One region of the Mesorhizobium sp. CO1-1-7 genome, then DNA from elsewhere that is predicted to be linked to it. Evidence: riboswitches for the same ligand, from Rfam matches in the RefSeq annotation. Region 1 holds a riboswitch; the other holds the start of a gene.
What was found. A riboswitch is a leader RNA that binds a small molecule or an ion and turns the genes downstream of it on or off. The one in region 1 is predicted to bind thiamine pyrophosphate.

Region 1 (8,115 bases):
ATCGAGATCACCTTCGACCCGGCGAAAATCAGCTTTCGCCAGCTTCTGGAATTCTTCTTCCAGATACATGATCCGACGACGCGCAATCGCCAGGGAAACGATGTCGGCATGAGCTATCGCTCCGCAATCTACTACACCGATGAGGAGCAGAAGCGTGTGGCGGAGGACACCATCGCCGATGTCGACGCCTCCGGCCTGTGGCCCGGCAAGGTCGTCACCGAACTTGCGCCGGCCGGAGCGTTCTGGGAGGCCGAACCCGAGCACCAGGACTATCTCGAGAAATATCCCAACGGCTACACCTGCCATTTCGTCAGACCAGGCTGGAAGCTGCCGGTTCGTGAAAAGGCGGTTTCATAAGGTTCACCAGCCGTTTTGGCAGCAGGTGGGGTATAAACGCCCGTCGATTGCCAAGGATCATACGCATAGGGGCTGTTAGCCGCCGTGGCGGTTGACAGTTCGTTGCGTTGCTGGCCAACTGTGTGGGTTGATCGATCATCGGGGATGAGCATGAAGAAGATCTACGAAAAGCCGGTGTTGGTGAAGCGGGAAAGACTCTCAAGTGTTGCGGCGGGACCGCTTTCTTCCAAGGCAGCCTGACCGGCCAGGCCGGCTTTCGGGCCTGGCTGGCCGAGTTGTAACGGTGATCGAATTGCTGGCGCGGGCAGGCTACGTCTCGCCCCGCTGGGCTTGAGAAGATGATTTCTTCCGAACCCGCGGCCCGCGCCGGGGAACTCAATGCAATTTTCATCCTGGATGTTTCTGCTTATACCGGGCCGCTGCTTTCCGGATGGATCGAGGCGGGAAACCGTGTTGGTGCGATCATCGTGCCTGGTTTTCAACGCCCATCCAGAGGCTTCAGCATTGGCAATTTTCGGCGCAGGCTGAGGCGCCGGCTTTTGCTCAGGCGCCATCTCGGCAACACGCCGGTAAAGCTGATCGAATTCCGCCGGCCTTACGACTGGAACGAGCTTGCCCGGCAATTGCCTGACATCGCCGCGGATGTGCTGATCTGCTTCGCTTTCCCGACCTTGATCCCGCAGCAGCTGCTCGACCTCTTTCCCAAGGGCGGGCTTAATTTTCATCCGGCGCTGCTGCCCAACTACCGGGGGCCGCATCCTCTCCATCGTCTTGTCGCGGATGGCCAGCATGCGGTCCATGGCGGCGTGACACTGCATAAGATGTCGGCCAATTTCGACGACGGCGACATCCTCGGACAAGTGCTGTTCACCGAAGCAGACTGGGCATCGCGGCGGGATATGGTGGACGGCGTGGCGAGCGCGATGCGCCGGTTGGTGCGTGAGGTGGCGCCAGGCTATTGCAAGAATCTGGTGTCGGGGATGCGGCAGCCAGCCGGTGATTTCGTCTGGGCTCGACTTGAGCGGGACCACATGGCGATTTCGTCCGACATGTCGATCGGGCACGTTGCCCGGATGTGGCACGTATTGGGCGCTAAACCCGGTATCTATCTGGATGTCGCCGGCCGCAAGGTCAGGCTGGCCTTCCAGGTCAGGCGACTGGGTCCGCCAACCGGAAAGGGTCCCGTAAGGCGGTGGGGGATGGTGGAGTTCGATCTTGCCAATGGCCGGGTTCGGCACCTCACCTACGGGCGCCTGCTCAAACGGCTGATGAAAATATACGCCTCATTCCCACGCCCCCGGGCCGGCAAACCGTACGCTGAATTAAGGGTCTTTGGCCGGGTGGGCAGTGAAGCGGCACCAGAGCCGCAAGCGGGTAGTCGCGGACACTGAATCCCAATAATGGGAACCGCGGAAACTGCGTCCGCGGTTCTCATATCGCGATGGCAAACTACTTTCCGCAGTTGTTGTCGTTCACGGTCGGCGCGGTGGCGTTGCCATTGGCGTCCGTCTGTGCACCCTGCGGGTTGGTCGGGCAATTCTTGTCCGCATTGGAATTCATGTCGCCCGGCGTGGTGGTCGTGCTGTTGGTCGCGCCCGGATCGATCGTACTGGGTGAAGCCGGGGTGCTTGGGTCCACAGTGACGGACTTGCCGCTACCGCCGGGCCCATCCGCGCCGGCTGCGCTATTGCTTTGTGCCATGGCGGATGTTGCAACGGCAATGGTGAAGGCCGAAGCCGCGAGGATTTTCATGAACATGATTTGTCTCCATTTTCTGTGAACTCGTCGCCGGGAACGGTGCACGGTTTCGCGGAAATCATGAACCGCTCAATCTCTTGTTTTGACACAATCCCGAACGGAAAATTGATCCTGGAATCGCGTCCAGCGACTGGTGGGACAACCCCTCGGAATGGCGAAGGTTCCAGACAAATTTCCGCGCCGGCGATGTCCAATTGCCCTGGAGCTCGGGCAATGCTTTAGCGCGGCTTGCCAAAAAAACAGCTTTCCCAACCGTCCGAATGATGCTTTAACGCGCCTATCCACAGGGGTGCTCCGTACGGTCGGGGCTGAGACGGGGGCGGCAAGCCCACAGACCCTAGAAGCTGATCTGGGTAATACCAGCGGAGCGAGGCGGGCGATGTTTTCAGGCGCACAGGTTTCCCTATATCCAATGGCCGACGATTTCGTCGGCATCATTCTGGGCGCGCTCGGCGCGCTCGATCAGTACCGCGATAAGCTCAGGATCGAGACCGACGACATTTCGACCTTGCTGGTCGGGCCCCCCGAGGTGTTATTCCCTGCGCTGCGCGACCTTTTCGTGGCCGCGTCTGGCAGCGGCAGGCATTGCGTGCTGTCAGCCACCATTTCGCGTGGCTGCCCAGGCGAGCCGGATGACCCGATCTGCCGCTCCGACACGTTCGGCGGACCTGCCGGGCCACTCGGCCCGCGCAAGCAAGCCGCCATCACCGCAGTGCGCGGCGCGCCGGCCACTGGCCAGCCGGCGGCGGCGCAGTTCTCGCTCTATGTGATGGGCACTGACGACCACATGGACGAAATCTATGGCTGCATAGATTTCCTGAAGCAGTCCGGCGTCTACGATCGCTCCAAGAATTTCTGCACCAAGCTGCGCGGCGATGCCGGCGCGATCTTCTCGGCCCTCGATGAAGCCTTCTGCCGCTTCGGGCCCGGCGCCGGCCATGTAACCCTCGATGTCACGGTCTCGGCCAACAGTCCCACCGCCGTCTGAACCGCTCGTGGTCTCATCGTCATTCAACCCGCGTAACGTCGCGGGCTTCTTCGCAAAAACAGCGCCGGCCGTGATATCGATCGGTTTGGTGCTCGTGGCCTGGGAACTGTACGCAAACATTTCCGGCATCAAGCCGACGGTTCTGCCGGCGCCCTCGCGCGTCTTCGAACAGGCGATGCTCAATCGGGAAGCCTTGGTCGACAACGCCATTCCCACGGTCCGCGCCACGCTGATCGGTTTTGCCTGTTCGCTCAGTGCCGCCTTCGCCCTGTCGATGCTGGTCGACTTCTTCCAGCCTTTGCGGCGAGCGCTGTTTCCCATCTTCATAGTCAGCCAGACTTTGCCGCTGGTCGCCATCGCGCCATTGGTGGTGCTGTGGTTCGGCTTCGGGCTGGCGCCCAAGATCGTGCTGGTGGCGCTGGTCACCTTCTTCCCGATGCTGGTCGCGCTGGTACAGGGCTACGAGGCTACCGAGGTGGAGATCGGTCAGATGCTGCGTGCCATGGGAGCAGGGCGTTGGCGTGTCTTCATGCTGGCACGATTGCCTTCGGCGCTGCCTTATTTCTTCGCTGGCCTCAGGATATCCATCACCTATGCCGTCGTCGGCGCCATTTTCGCCGAATATGCAGGCGCGGCCAAAGGGCTGGGCATCTACATGCTCAACGCCAAGAACAATTTCCGTCCCGACCTGGTGCTCGCCGCCGTCTGCGTCAGCGCAGCGCTCACCCTTGTCCTGTTCGGGCTGACGATGCTGCTGCAGCGTCTTGCCATGCCCTGGGAACGAGCCGCTGGCAGGCAAGGCGCTGGAAAAGGTCCAGAAGCATGAGCCGGCTCGAATTGCGGCATGTTCGCAAGGCGTTTGGCGGGCTCGATGTGCTCGCCGACATTTCGCTTCGTGTCGATGCCGGCGAATTCGTCTCGATCCTTGGACCTTCGGGAGCCGGCAAGTCGACGCTGTTCCAGCTTCTGACCGGCGCCGAGCATGGCGAGGGTGAGATGTTCTTCGACGGCGTGCCGCTCGACGATCACGGCAGGCATTTCGCCTTCATGCCGCAGCGCGACGCGCTGATGCCGTGGCGGCGCATCCTCGACAACACCACGCTCGGACTCGAGGTGCAAGGCGTCAGCCGCAAGGCGGCACGGAAGCGTGTGGCTCCGCTGATTGCCGAGTTCGGCCTTGCCGGCTTCGAGTGGCACTTTCCAGCGCAGCTCTCGGGCGGCATGCGCCAGCGCACGGCGCTTTTACGTACCGTGGTGCAGGAACGCGATATGTTGCTGCTCGACGAGCCGTTCGGCGCGCTCGACGCACTGACCCGTGCGGCCCTGCAGCGCTGGCTCGAACAGATGTGGCGGCACCACCACTGGACGGCGTTGCTGATCACTCATGACGTGCGCGAAGCCCTGTTCCTGTCCGACCGCATCTATGTGCTGTCCGCGCGGCCTGCCCGGGTCGTGCGCGAGATCAAGGTGCCGCTGCCGCGCCCGCGCGATTCCGCCAGCGCGGCCACGCGGCAGGCCGGGGCACTCGAGGCCGAGATTCTCGACATTTTGCTCAACCCCCAGCCATCCAAAGGACATGACCATGATTGACTTGACGCGCAGGCAAGCCCTGCTGCTCACCCTTGCCGGCAGCGTACCGCTGATCACCGGATCGAGCCGTTCCTTCGCGGCAACGCGGACGGTCACAGTCGCCCTCGACTGGACGGTCAACACCAACCACATCGGGCTGTTCGTCGCCCGCGATAAGGGATTTTATCGGGAAGCCGGCATCGAGGTCGACATCCTGCCGTACAGCGATACCGGTGCCGGCACGCTTGTCGCCAACCATGTCGCCGATTTCGGGATCAACGGCACCATCAGCCTGTTCACCCAGAAGACCGCGGGGGCCGATCTGAAGGGCGTCTATGCCGTCGTGCAGTCCGAGACAGGCCGGCTGGTGTTCAATGCCGCGCGCAGCGACATCAAAAGCCCGAAAGATCTGGATGGCCTGACCTATGGCGGTTTCGGCAGCGCCTGGGAGACCGCGCTGATCTCGACCATCATCCGTCACGACGGCGGCAAGGGCGATTTCGAGACGGTGACGCTGGGCACTTCCGCCTACGAGGCGCTGGCCAACGGTTCGGTCGACTTCACGCTGGAAGTGTCGACCTGGGAGGGCGTCGAAGCCGAACTCAGGGGCGTTAAGCAGCGCAGTTTCGTCTATGCCGACCATGGCGTCCCCGATGAGCACACCACGCTTATCTCTTCGAGCGAAGCGTATCTCCAGGCGAACCCCGAATTGTCGTCATCCTTCATCCAGGCAACGCGGCGCGGTTACCAATTCGCCGTCGATCATCCAGGGGAGGCCGCCACGCTGCTGATAGCCGCCAACAAGGATGCCCTGACGAATCCGGCCTTGGTCCACGCCTCGCTGAAGGCACTGCTCGAGGGCAATTATCTACGCGGGCAAAATGGTGCCATCGGGACGTTGGACCCTGCCAAGATGGAAGCGATCGGCAACTACCTCTTCGCCGCCGGCATTCTGCGCGACACCGACGGTAAGGTTCTGCCGCAGAGCCCGGATTTCGCCAGGTATTTCAGCAACGCATTTCTGGGGTAGCTGGCCAATCCCTTAAGGAGAGGATCAACTCGGGCGAAACTCATTCCTGGCGATCCTCGAAGCGGAGACAATCTGCACGGCCGTGCCTTGTGTCTCGCATGTCTTTCGGCGGCGCCGTCGCCGTTTCTGATGCCGATATGATCTTCTCGGTTAACCGCACAGCAATGGTTGCGTGCAAAGGTCCCTCCGAGGGATCATCGGGGTTCTTGCCTTGCTTGCACCAAAAAGCGAAACGCTTCCGCGCGTCAACCAGGGCGGGATGATATCCGAAGCGCGCAAGCGCGAGATCCTGGCCGACTTGCGCGAAGGCTTCTTTCGCATTTGTGCGCTCGCATGCGCCGCGCTGTTTGTGTACCGGGGCGTGTATCACTTCGTGCAGGACCCCACCCGGTTCAATATCGCGCTGGTGGCGGTCTCCGAGACGCTCACCTTTACCTGGCTGCTGCTGTCGCGGCGGCCGGTGACGCGTGACTGGAGCCCGCTTGCGGTAGTCGCTTCGGTGACCGCCAGTTTTGGTGTCGCCTTGATCACCATGGAACCGGGCATCCCCATCATCCCCATCTATGTCGCCGCGCCGCTGCAGTTCCTGGCACTGTGGTTCGTCATCTGGGGAAAGCTGTCGCTGGGTCGTTCCTTTGCCATCCTGCCCGCCAATCGCGGCGTGATGACCGGCGGCGCCTACCGCCTGGTGCGGCACCCGATCTATGCCGGTTACCTTACCGGCCATGTCCTTTACCTGCTGTCGGCCTTTTCCTTCTACAATCTCGCCGTCTATGCGGTTATCACCTATCTGCAGGTGTACCGCATTCTGCGCGAGGAGGCCTTGCTTGCCGCGGAACCGGAGTACCGCTCTTATATGGAGCGCGTGCGCTATAGGCTGTTTTACCGGATATTCTGAAGGCCAGACTGTCACGCGAGAGTGGCCGGTCCTGTTTGATCCAGAGTTGGCCAACAGGGCTCCTTAGCGGCTAGTGGTCCGGAACTGCTCCGCAGGTGAGGTGCTGTATCCTGGCTGTTCGGTAGCAAGCAGCCTGGCACCAAATCATCGGCTCTCCAACAGCTGGCTCTAAATCGTTTTTTCTCGTAAACTTCTCAAAATATAGACATTGCAAACGTCTGCCATTGGATATTTTTTACAAGTATATTATATTTTTATTATCATTATCGCTTTCTTGTTTCGACAGTTAATACCATGCCGCTCACATGTATAGCGTGAATTGAAACTCAAAACTCTCTTCGACGTAGTTGCCATCGCAATCGGCTGCATGCCGACTGCCTAGCGCAACGACAACAGGAGAGTGTTATGGCCTTTACCATCAAGACAGTCGCCAGTGTGTTGGCGGGTAGTGCAATAGTCTTGGTTCTGTCCGTGCCAGCAAACGCAGCAGGTCTTGGCGTCGGTGTCGGCGCCTCGGTTGGCGGTAGCGGCGGTGTCAATGCCGGTGTCGGCGCCTCGGTCGGCGGCGGTGGCGGCATCAATGCCGGCGTCGGTGCCTCGGTCGGCGGCAGCGGTGGCGTCAATGCCGGAGCCGGCGCCAATGTCGGCGGCTCGAGGGGCGTCAGCGCCGGGCTCGGCGCGTCGGTCGGCGGCAGCAATGGCGTCAATGCAGGAGCCGGCGCCAATATCGGTGGTTCGGGCGGCATCAACGCCGGGCTCGGTGCCAATGTTGGCGGAACGGGTGGCATCAATGCGGGGCTTGGCGCCAGTGTTGGCGGCGCCGGTGGCATTGGTGTCGGCGCGGGCATCGGCAACGGCACCAATCCCAGCAATCCGTCCAACCCGAACAACCCATCCAATCCCAATCACCCCAACGTTCCTGGTGTCGTGGCCCAGATGTCAAGCTCGCAGGTGACGCGCATGAAGAAGCGCTGCGTCGATGTCCTCAGCAGCGAAGGGACCTATGACCGCGACTTGCGGCAGCTCTGCCTGCTGATCGCACGCCGCTGAGGCTGAGGGAGGTTGCGGAACCAGCCGTAGGCCTGACCGCACTCTCCTGGCCTCCGGCCGGTTGGAAAGCCCGCCGTCCAGGCGGGCTTTCTGCGTTGCGGGCTGTGTGTTCCGTAGCCGCAATAGTCCAGCGGAACGCCAGCCCCTCTAAAACGTTCATACCTTGCGACATCCGAAATGGCGCGATGTTGAACCAGCGCGAAAGCGCGCATTCAGGAGCAGGGAAGGCCATGGGTCTCGGAACGATACTTATCATTATTCTAATCCTCGCGCTGCTCGGCGGCTTCAGCGGTCTGGGCGGTGGCCCGTTCTACGGAACCGGTTACTATGGCGGTGGCGGTCTCGGACTTGTGTTGATCATCGTCATCATCCTTGTCGTCCTGGGACGCATCTAGCCGGCTCCTCTTGTGTCGCCGGCGTCGCGGTCCCGTGAGCGAACCCGCGCCGGCGTGCACTGGAATGTGA
Region 2 (8,115 bases), on a different contig from region 1:
CCTTTTGGCGCCGCCGGATCGCTCTTGCCCGGTGCCGGCGCATCGCCGGCTTCCGCCTTGGCGCGCGCCTTGCGGTCGTCAAGCTTGGTGCCGCCGCGCTGCGCCAGCATGTCGGAATAGCCGCCGGCATATTCGACCCAGCGGCCGCCGCCGTCCGGCGCGATGATGCTGGTGACTGTGCGGTCGAGGAAATCGCGGTCGTGGCTGACCAGGATGACGGTGCCGGCAAAACCGGCGACCAGTTCCTGCAGCAGTTCCAGCGTCTCCATGTCGAGATCATTGGTCGGCTCATCGAGAACCAGGAGGTTTGCTGGCCGTGCCAGCACGCGCGCCAGGATCAGCCGCGCCCGTTCGCCGCCGGACAGCTCGCGCACCGGCGTGCGGGCCTGTTCCGGCTTGAACAGGAAATCCTTCATATAGGACACGACATGGCGCTGCTCGCCATTGATGACGAGGTTCTCGCCGCGCCCGTCGGTCAGATATTGCGCCAGCGTCTCTTGCGGGTCGACCGCCTCGCGCTTCTGGTCGAGCGTGGCGATCTCCAGATTGGTGCCAAGCCGTATCGAACCCGCGTCCGGCGCCAATTCGCCGGTCAGCATCTTCAGAAGTGTCGTCTTGCCGGCGCCGTTCGGCCCGACAAGGCCGACGCGGTCGCCGCGCTGGATGCGGGTCGAGAACCCCTTGACGACGGTGAGGTCGCCAAAGCTCTTCTCGATGTTCTTGGCCTCGATCACCAGCTTGCCGGATTCGGCGGCGTCGCTTGCCACCATTATCGCGGTGCCTTCGGCGCCGCGATGGCCGCGAAAACGCTGGCGCATGGTCTGCAACTCGCCTAGGCGCCGCATGTTGCGCTTGCGCCGCGCCGTCACCCCGTAGCGCAGCCAGTGCTCCTCGCGCACGATCTGGCGGCCGAGCTTGTGCTGTTCGCGCTCTTCCTCTTCCAGCACCAGGTCGCGCCATTCCTCGAAATGGCCAAAGCCCTTGTCCAGCCTGCGCGTCTGGCCGCGATCGAGCCAGACTGTGGCGCGCGACACGCGCTCGAGGAAGCGGCGGTCATGCGAGATGACGATGAGCGCCGAGGAGGTCCGGACGAGCTCTTCTTCCAGCCATTCGATGACAGATAAATCAAGATGGTTAGTCGGCTCATCAAGAAGCAGGATGTCGGGCTCCGGCGCCATGACGCGGGCAAGCGCGGCGCGCCTGGCCTCTCCGCCGGACAGGTCGCCAGGCCGTTCTTCGCCCGACAGGCCGAGATGCTCCATCAGATAGCTGGCGCGGTAGGGATCGTCGGCGGGCCCGAGCCCGGCCTCCACATAGGCGCGCACGGTTGCAAAGCCGTCCATGTCGGGCATTTGCGGCAGATAACGCACCGTCGCCGAAGGCTGGCGGAACACCTCGCCGTCCTGTGGTTCGATCAGGCCGGCGGCGATCTTGAGCAGCGTCGACTTGCCGGACCCGTTGCGGCCGACCAGCGCGATCTTGTCGCCGGCCGAAGCGGTCAAGGCGGCGCCGTCGAGCAGCGGCGCGCCGCCGAAGGTCAGTCTTATCCCGTCGAGATTGAGAAGAGGCGGGGCCATGTCAGCTTTCGGGCAATGGATAGGGATGGGCGAGCAGCAGCGCGCGGCCATGGCCGAGCGCGATGTCGAGGCGGCCCCCGGTCTTGCCGAACTTGACCTCGTTGGAAATGGTCAGCGACGAACCGAACGCCACCTCGACCTTGTCGAGCGGCCATTTGGCGCCGGTGACGGTCAGGCCGGAGAGTTCGGAGAAGCCGAGAATCGAGAACAGCGTGCCGTCGGCATAATCGAAGCCGGCCCTGCCGGGCAGCAAGGGAACACCTTCCTGGGCGCCGCTGGTCAGAAACACATCCATTCCGGCTTCGGCCAGCCGCAGGCCAAGCGCCAGATGCAGGAAGGCGTGGTCGGCGCGCTTGCCGCCGAAGGCGCCCGCCAGCACAAGGCGGGTCGCCCCGCGCTCCAGTGCGGCCGCGATCGCCAGTTCTCCGTCGGTCTTGTCCTTTTCCGCCGGGAAGGTTTGCCGCGGCACGGCGGCGAGGTCGGCGGGCAGATCAGCCGGGACCGAGTCGAAATCACCCACCCACAGTTCCGGCACGAGGCCCAGCATCCGCGCATGGCCGATGCCGGCGTCGGCGGCGATGACGCGCGAGCCTTCGACCTGGCGGTCGAGCCGAGGCGTGCGGATGAGGTCGCCGCCAAGCAGGATGGTGAATGTGCTCATATCCCGTCGCCTTACCAGCCCGGCACGGGAAACGGAAGGCGGCAAAGTCCCACTTGCGCGGGTCATCGGCCCGGCCTATGTGTCGAAACGCTCTAACGGGGTGCCGGACGCGAATTTCGCGGGCCGGCTGAGAGGCAGTGTCGCCAACCCGCTGAACCTGATCCGGTTTGTACCGGCGGAGGGATTAGACGTTTCGGACACTCCGACGCCTCAATTCCTTTCAACGCAAACGAAGGAGGCGCCGATGCGCACGCTTTTATATTTTCTGATCGCCGCCACGGCAGTGACCCTGTCCGGGCCGGCCTTGGCCAAGGATAAGCTCACCGTCTACACCTATGAGAGCTTCACCGCCGACTGGGGTCCAGGTCCCGTGGTGAAGAAGGAATTCGAGGCAGAATGCGGCTGCGATCTCGAGTTCGTCTCGGTCGCCGATGGCGTGGCGCTGCTCAACCGCGTCAAGCTGGAAGGCGCTTCGACCAAAGCCGACATCGTGCTCGGTCTCGACACCAATCTCACCGCCGATGCCAAGGCCTCGGGCCTGTTCGCGCCACATGGCGCAATAACGGACGTCAACGTGCCGGGTGGCTGGAGCGACGATACTTTTGTTCCCTTCGACTATGGCTACTTCGCCGTCGTCTACGATACCCAGAAGCTGAAATCGCCGCCGAAAAGCCTGAAGGATTTGGTCGAGGGTAGCGCCGACGACAAGATCGTCATCCAGGACCCGCGCACATCGACGCCCGGTCTTGGCCTGCTGTTGTGGGTGAAGTCGGTCTATGGCGACAAGGCGCCGGAGGCCTGGGCCAAGCTCAAGACCAAGGTGCTGACCGTGACGCCGGGCTGGAGCGAGGCCTATGGCCTGTTCACCAAGGGCGAGGCGCCGATGGTGCTGTCCTACACCACCTCGCCGGCCTACCACATGGTCGCCGAGAACACCGAGCGCTATCAGGCGGCGTCGTTCGAGGAAGGTGAATATCTGCAGATCGAGGTCGCGGGCATCACCACGGCCGGCGCCAAGAATCCGCTGGCGGAAAAGTTCATGGCCTTCATGACCGGGCCGAAATTCCAGGACGCCATCCCCGAGACCAACTGGATGTTCCCGGCCGGCAAGACCGACAAGCCGCTCAACCCCGCCTTCGACAAACTGGTCAAGCCGACCAAAACCTTGCTGTTCAGCCCGGAGGAGGTGGCGGCCAACCGCAAAGCCTGGGTCGATGAATGGCTGGCGGTGATGAGCAAGTAGGTTTTGTGGGCTAATCTCGTGAGATGAACGCTCTACGGCGACGCTCCACAAGCTTCACCCAATCGTTGACGGTGCGGCGTGCAAACCCGCTCTGATCCCCGCATCACAGCCGGCGTGATAGGGCTCGCCGCCATCGCCATTTTGATCGGCGGCGCGTTTGCGGGGCTGCTTGTCGAAGGCGCTCGCGATTTTTCCGGCGCTTGGGCTGCGTTCGATCCCTACCTGTTCCGGGTCGTGCGCTTCACGCTCTGGCAGGCGGCCCTGTCGACGCTGCTCTCGGTCGGGCCGGCCCTGTTCGTGGCGCGGGCGCTGTCGCGGCATCCACGGTTTTTCGGCCGTGCCTTCATCCTGCAGCTCTTCGCCGTGCCGCTGGCGCTGCCGGCGATCGTCGCGTCGCTCGGCATCCTGGCGCTCTATGGCCGCGCCGGCTATTTCTCCGGCTTTCTCAGCGCCGTCGGCGGCCAGGGTTGGCCGGGCATCTATGGCCTGTCCGGCATTCTCGTCGCCCATGTCTTCTTCAACCTGCCGCTGGCCACCCGCCTGTTCCTCGAGGCGCTGCAGACCATTCCCTCCGACCAGTGGCGGCTGGCGAGCCAGCTCGGCATGGGGGCGCCGCCGGCATTCCGGCTGATCGAGTGGCCGATGCTGCGTGCCGCGCTGCCCGGTGTCGCCGGACTTGTCTTCATGCTGTGCATCACATCCTTCACCATCGTGCTGACGCTCGGCGGCGGGCCGGCCGCGACGACGCTCGAAGTCGGCATCTATCAGGCATTGCGCTTCGATTTCGATCCCGCGAGGGCTGTCGCGCTGACAATGCTGCAGATCGCCTTGACCTTCATCGTGGTGCTGGCGTTGACCCGACTCGGAGCCGACGTCGTCGGCGACATCAACCTGCCGGTCGCGCCGCGCCGCTACCTCTCCGTCAACAGGACCGAAGCCTGGCTGAACGCGACGCTCATCGTGTTGGCCTTGCTGTTCGTTGCGGGGCCGATGGCGACAACCGTGGCGGCCGGCCTTGGCGCCGACCTCGGCCGGCTTGCAGGCGAGGCCACTGTCCGTCAGGCGACGCTGACCAGTGCCGTGCTCGCTTTCCTTTCGGCCTTGCTTTCGGTGATGCTTTCGCTGGCATTGACCATGGCGCGCAGGGCGCTGGCGTCGAACCGCCGCTTCGGGGCAAGGACACTGCTCGAACATGCCACCGATACGGGCGCCGGGTTTGTCCTGGTCGTGCCGCCGATCGTCGTCGGCGCCGGCTGGTTCCTGTTGCTGCGCCATGTCGGCGATGTCTTTGCCATCGCGCCGCTCATGGTCGTCACCGTCAACGCTGTCATGGCGATGCCTTTTGCGCTGCGCGCCATCCGTCCCGCCTATGACGCGGCAAGCGAGCGTCACGAGCGGCTTTGCGCGCAGCTCGGAATTTCCGGCTGGTCAAGACTGTGGCTGGTCGACTGGCCGACGTTGCGGCGCCCGCTCGCCACCGCTTTTGCCTTCGCCATGGCACTGTCGCTCGGCGATCTCGGCGTCATCGCCCTGTTCGGCAGTGATTCCGTGCAGACCTTGCCCTACCTTCTCCTGGCGCGCATGGGCAGCTACCGAACCGAGGACGCCGCCGGCTTGGCGCTGCTGCTCGGCCTTGTCTGCCTGGCACTGGTGCTGGCAGCGGACCGGCTGGGAAAGGAGACGGCCCGCAATGTCTGACGGGGCGGCTGGCGGCAAAGGGGTTTCGGTGCGGCTGGACAAGGTTTCGTTCAGCTATGGCGAGGCGTCGTTCGCCTTCGATGCCGAGTTCACGGCGGGGCAAATCACCGCCATCATGGGACCGAGCGGCTCCGGAAAGTCGACGCTGCTCAATCTGGTGGCCGGGTTCGAGCCGCCGCGATCCGGCCGCGTGCTGATCGGCGGGGCCGATGTCAGCACCGCGCCACCGGCGGCGCGGCCAGTGTCGATGGTTTTTCAGGAAAACAACCTTTTCGCGCATCTTTCCGTCGAGCAGAATGTCGGGCTCGGCCGTTCGCCATCGTTGCGGCTGGCCGAAGCCGATCGCGCTGCGATCGCCGATGCGCTTGCGCGCACCGGCCTTGCCGGCAAGGAGAAGCGGCTGCCGCGCGAACTTTCCGGCGGTGAGCGCCAGCGCGTCGCCCTGGCTCGCGTGCTGGTGCGTGACCGCCCGGTGCTGCTGCTCGACGAGCCCTTCGCTTCGCTTGGGCCCGCCTTGCGAGACGATATGCTCGACCTGGTTGCCGGCCTGCATGCCGAGCGTGGCATGACGGTGCTGTTCGTCACGCATCAGCCGCAAGATGCCCGCCGCATCGGTCAGAGGCTGGTGTTTCTCGAGAACGGCGCCGTCGCCGCTATCGGCACGGCGGATGATTTCTTTGCCGGGGCTGGTCCGGAGGCATTCCGGCGCTATATCGGAGCCGGTGCCGGGGATTCCTTATCACGAGATATTGCCCGGAAGCGGACATAATTTACGCTCAAACCGGCTCGATGCGATGTGGCGCTTGCTTGCCATGACTGGAGTAGTGTGGCTAGGTCCGCTCGATACCGGTCCGGCACAGGCCGTGATTTGCCTACAGCTTCCGTCGCATGCTCCGAGGGGCGCGTGACGGATACTGTAGCAGTTTGTTTTGCGCATGTGGTCATGCGCAGGGACCTGAAAGGAAGCCGTTCTGGCGATCGGCGTTGACAGGCTACGAATGAACCCGCTGGCGCGCTTTCTGGCGCTGGCCGGCTTTGCCGTGGCGCTGGCAAGCTGCCAGATGTTCACGCCTCCGGAAGTCCAGGAATCAGGCTTCCAGCCATCCGACAAGCCGATCACGGTCGACAATGTCGCCGCCAACAACAAGCTCGCGGAGCTCGCCAAGGCGCAGCATCCGCGCATCCTGGCGACCTATGGCGGCGAATATTCCGATCCCAAGCTCGAACGCATGGTCGCCAAGGTGGTCGGCAATCTGACCGTGGTGTCGGCGAACCCAACCCAGACCTATCGCATCACCATCCTCAATTCGCCCAACGTCAACGCCTTCGCGCTGCCGGGCGGCTATCTCTACATAACGCGCGGCCTCTTGGCGCTGGCCAATGATTCGTCCGAGCTCGCCGCCGTCATCGCGCATGAGATGGGCCACGTCACCGCCAATCATGGGCTGCAGCGCCAGCAGTTGGAGGCCGAGGAAGGTCTGGCGACCAAGGTCGTCTCCGATGTGCTTGGCGACAGCCCGACCGCCAAGGCTGCACTTATCCGCGGCAAGCTCAGGCTGGCGCAGTTCTCGCGCAACCAGGAGCTTGAGGCTGACGCCATCGGTATCAAGTCGATCGGCGAAGCCGGCTACGATCCCTATGCCGCCGGCCGCTTCCTGCAATCGATGTCGGCCTATACCGATTTCCGCTCGATCAGCGGCGCCACCGACGCCAGCCTCGACTTCCTGGCGACGCACCCGAACACGCCGCAACGCATCGATTTGGCACAGCGGCACGCCCGCCAGTTCGGTGCGCCAGGCTTCGGTACACGCGACCGCGATTCCTTCCTCGCCGGCATAGACGGCCTGCTTTACGGCGACACGCCGGAAGAAGGCTATGTGCGCGGCGAAACCTTCCTGCATCCAGGCTTGGGCGTGTCGTTCACGGTGCCGGACGGTTTCATCATCGACAATTCGGCGGCGGCCGTGACGGCGACCGGTCCCGGCGACATAGCGATCCGCTTCGACGGCGTTTCGATCGACAAGAACCGCGCCCTGACCGACTATATCAGAAGCGGCTGGGTGGCCGGGCTCGACGACAGCACCGTCAAGCAGGAAACCATCAACGGCAATGAGGCGGCGACCGCCCATGCAGGCGCCGAAGGCTGGCAGTTCGATATCGCTGTGATCCGCGCCGGCGGCCAGGTTTACCGATTGCTGACCGCGGCCCCCTCGGCCAGCACCTCGCTTGAAACGGTGGCGCGCTCGGTCAGCGGTTCCTTCCGTATCCTCAGCCCCGCCGAGAAGGCGGCACTGAAGCCACTGCATATTCGTGTGCTCACCGTGCAGCCGGGACAGACCATGGGATCGCTTGCCGCGCAGATGGTTGGCGTCGACCGCAAGCTCGACCTGTTCCGCGTGCTCAATGCGCTGTCGCCGGGGGCCGCGGTTTCGGCCGGCGACAAGGTCAAGATCGTCACCGACAAATAAAAGCCCGAGCGGGAGATCAGGCGGCGGTCGCCATGAATTCCGGATTCTGCTTCACCAGCGCGACCTTGAGCTTTTCCATGGCGCGCGCCTCGATCTGGCGGACACGTTCCTTGGAGATGCCGAGCGTCTCGCCGAGCGCCTCGAGCGTGGCCCCCTCGTCATTCAGCCGGCGTTCCTCGATGATCCTGAGTTCACGCGCGTTGAGTGCGTGAAGCGCTTCCTTCAGCCAGAGCGAGCGGCGCGCGACATCGATCTTGTCGCCGACAATTTCGTCCGGCAAGGGATCGTCCGAGACCAGGAAATCCATCCGCTCGGTGCCGCCCGCATCGTCGGCCAGCGGCACGTTCAGCGAAGAATCCGGAGCCGACAGCCGTGAATCCATCATCGCCACATCAGCCTCGGATACACCAAGCGCAACCGAAACCTCGCGGTAGAGATTTGTGTTGGAGAGCGGCTCGGCGCCGTTCG

Region 2: another riboswitch for thiamine pyrophosphate. It lies ahead of thiB (thiamine ABC transporter substrate binding subunit); the one in region 1 lies ahead of LB516_RS14385 (Ykof family thiamine-binding protein).

Annotation. Positions count from the first base shown of each region.
Region 1 covers NZ_JAIUHA010000006.1:110,103-118,217, reverse strand. Annotated here, with positions in the region: gene msrA (peptide-methionine (S)-S-oxide reductase MsrA) at 1-357, shown strand, start outside; gene LB516_RS14395 (formyltransferase family protein) at 696-1,748, shown strand; gene LB516_RS14390 (hypothetical protein) at 1,807-2,115, opposite strand; TPP riboswitch at 2,391-2,504, shown strand; gene LB516_RS14385 (Ykof family thiamine-binding protein) at 2,495-3,103, shown strand; gene LB516_RS14380 (ABC transporter permease) at 3,066-3,929, shown strand; gene LB516_RS14375 (ABC transporter ATP-binding protein) at 3,926-4,693, shown strand; gene LB516_RS14370 (ABC transporter substrate-binding protein) at 4,686-5,702, shown strand; gene LB516_RS14365 (methyltransferase family protein) at 5,962-6,600, shown strand; gene LB516_RS14360 (hypothetical protein) at 7,006-7,650, shown strand; gene LB516_RS14355 (DUF3309 family protein) at 7,881-8,045, shown strand.
Region 2 covers NZ_JAIUHA010000008.1:343,037-351,151, reverse strand. Annotated here, with positions in the region: gene LB516_RS19985 (ABC-F family ATP-binding cassette domain-containing protein) at 1-1,577, opposite strand, end outside; gene LB516_RS19980 (thiamine diphosphokinase) at 1,579-2,238, opposite strand; TPP riboswitch at 2,325-2,439, shown strand; gene thiB (thiamine ABC transporter substrate binding subunit) at 2,483-3,481, shown strand; gene thiP (thiamine/thiamine pyrophosphate ABC transporter permease) at 3,560-5,179, shown strand; gene thiQ (thiamine ABC transporter ATP-binding protein) at 5,172-5,948, shown strand; gene LB516_RS19960 (M48 family metalloprotease) at 6,178-7,647, shown strand; gene LB516_RS19955 (RNA polymerase factor sigma-32) at 7,664-8,115, opposite strand, start outside.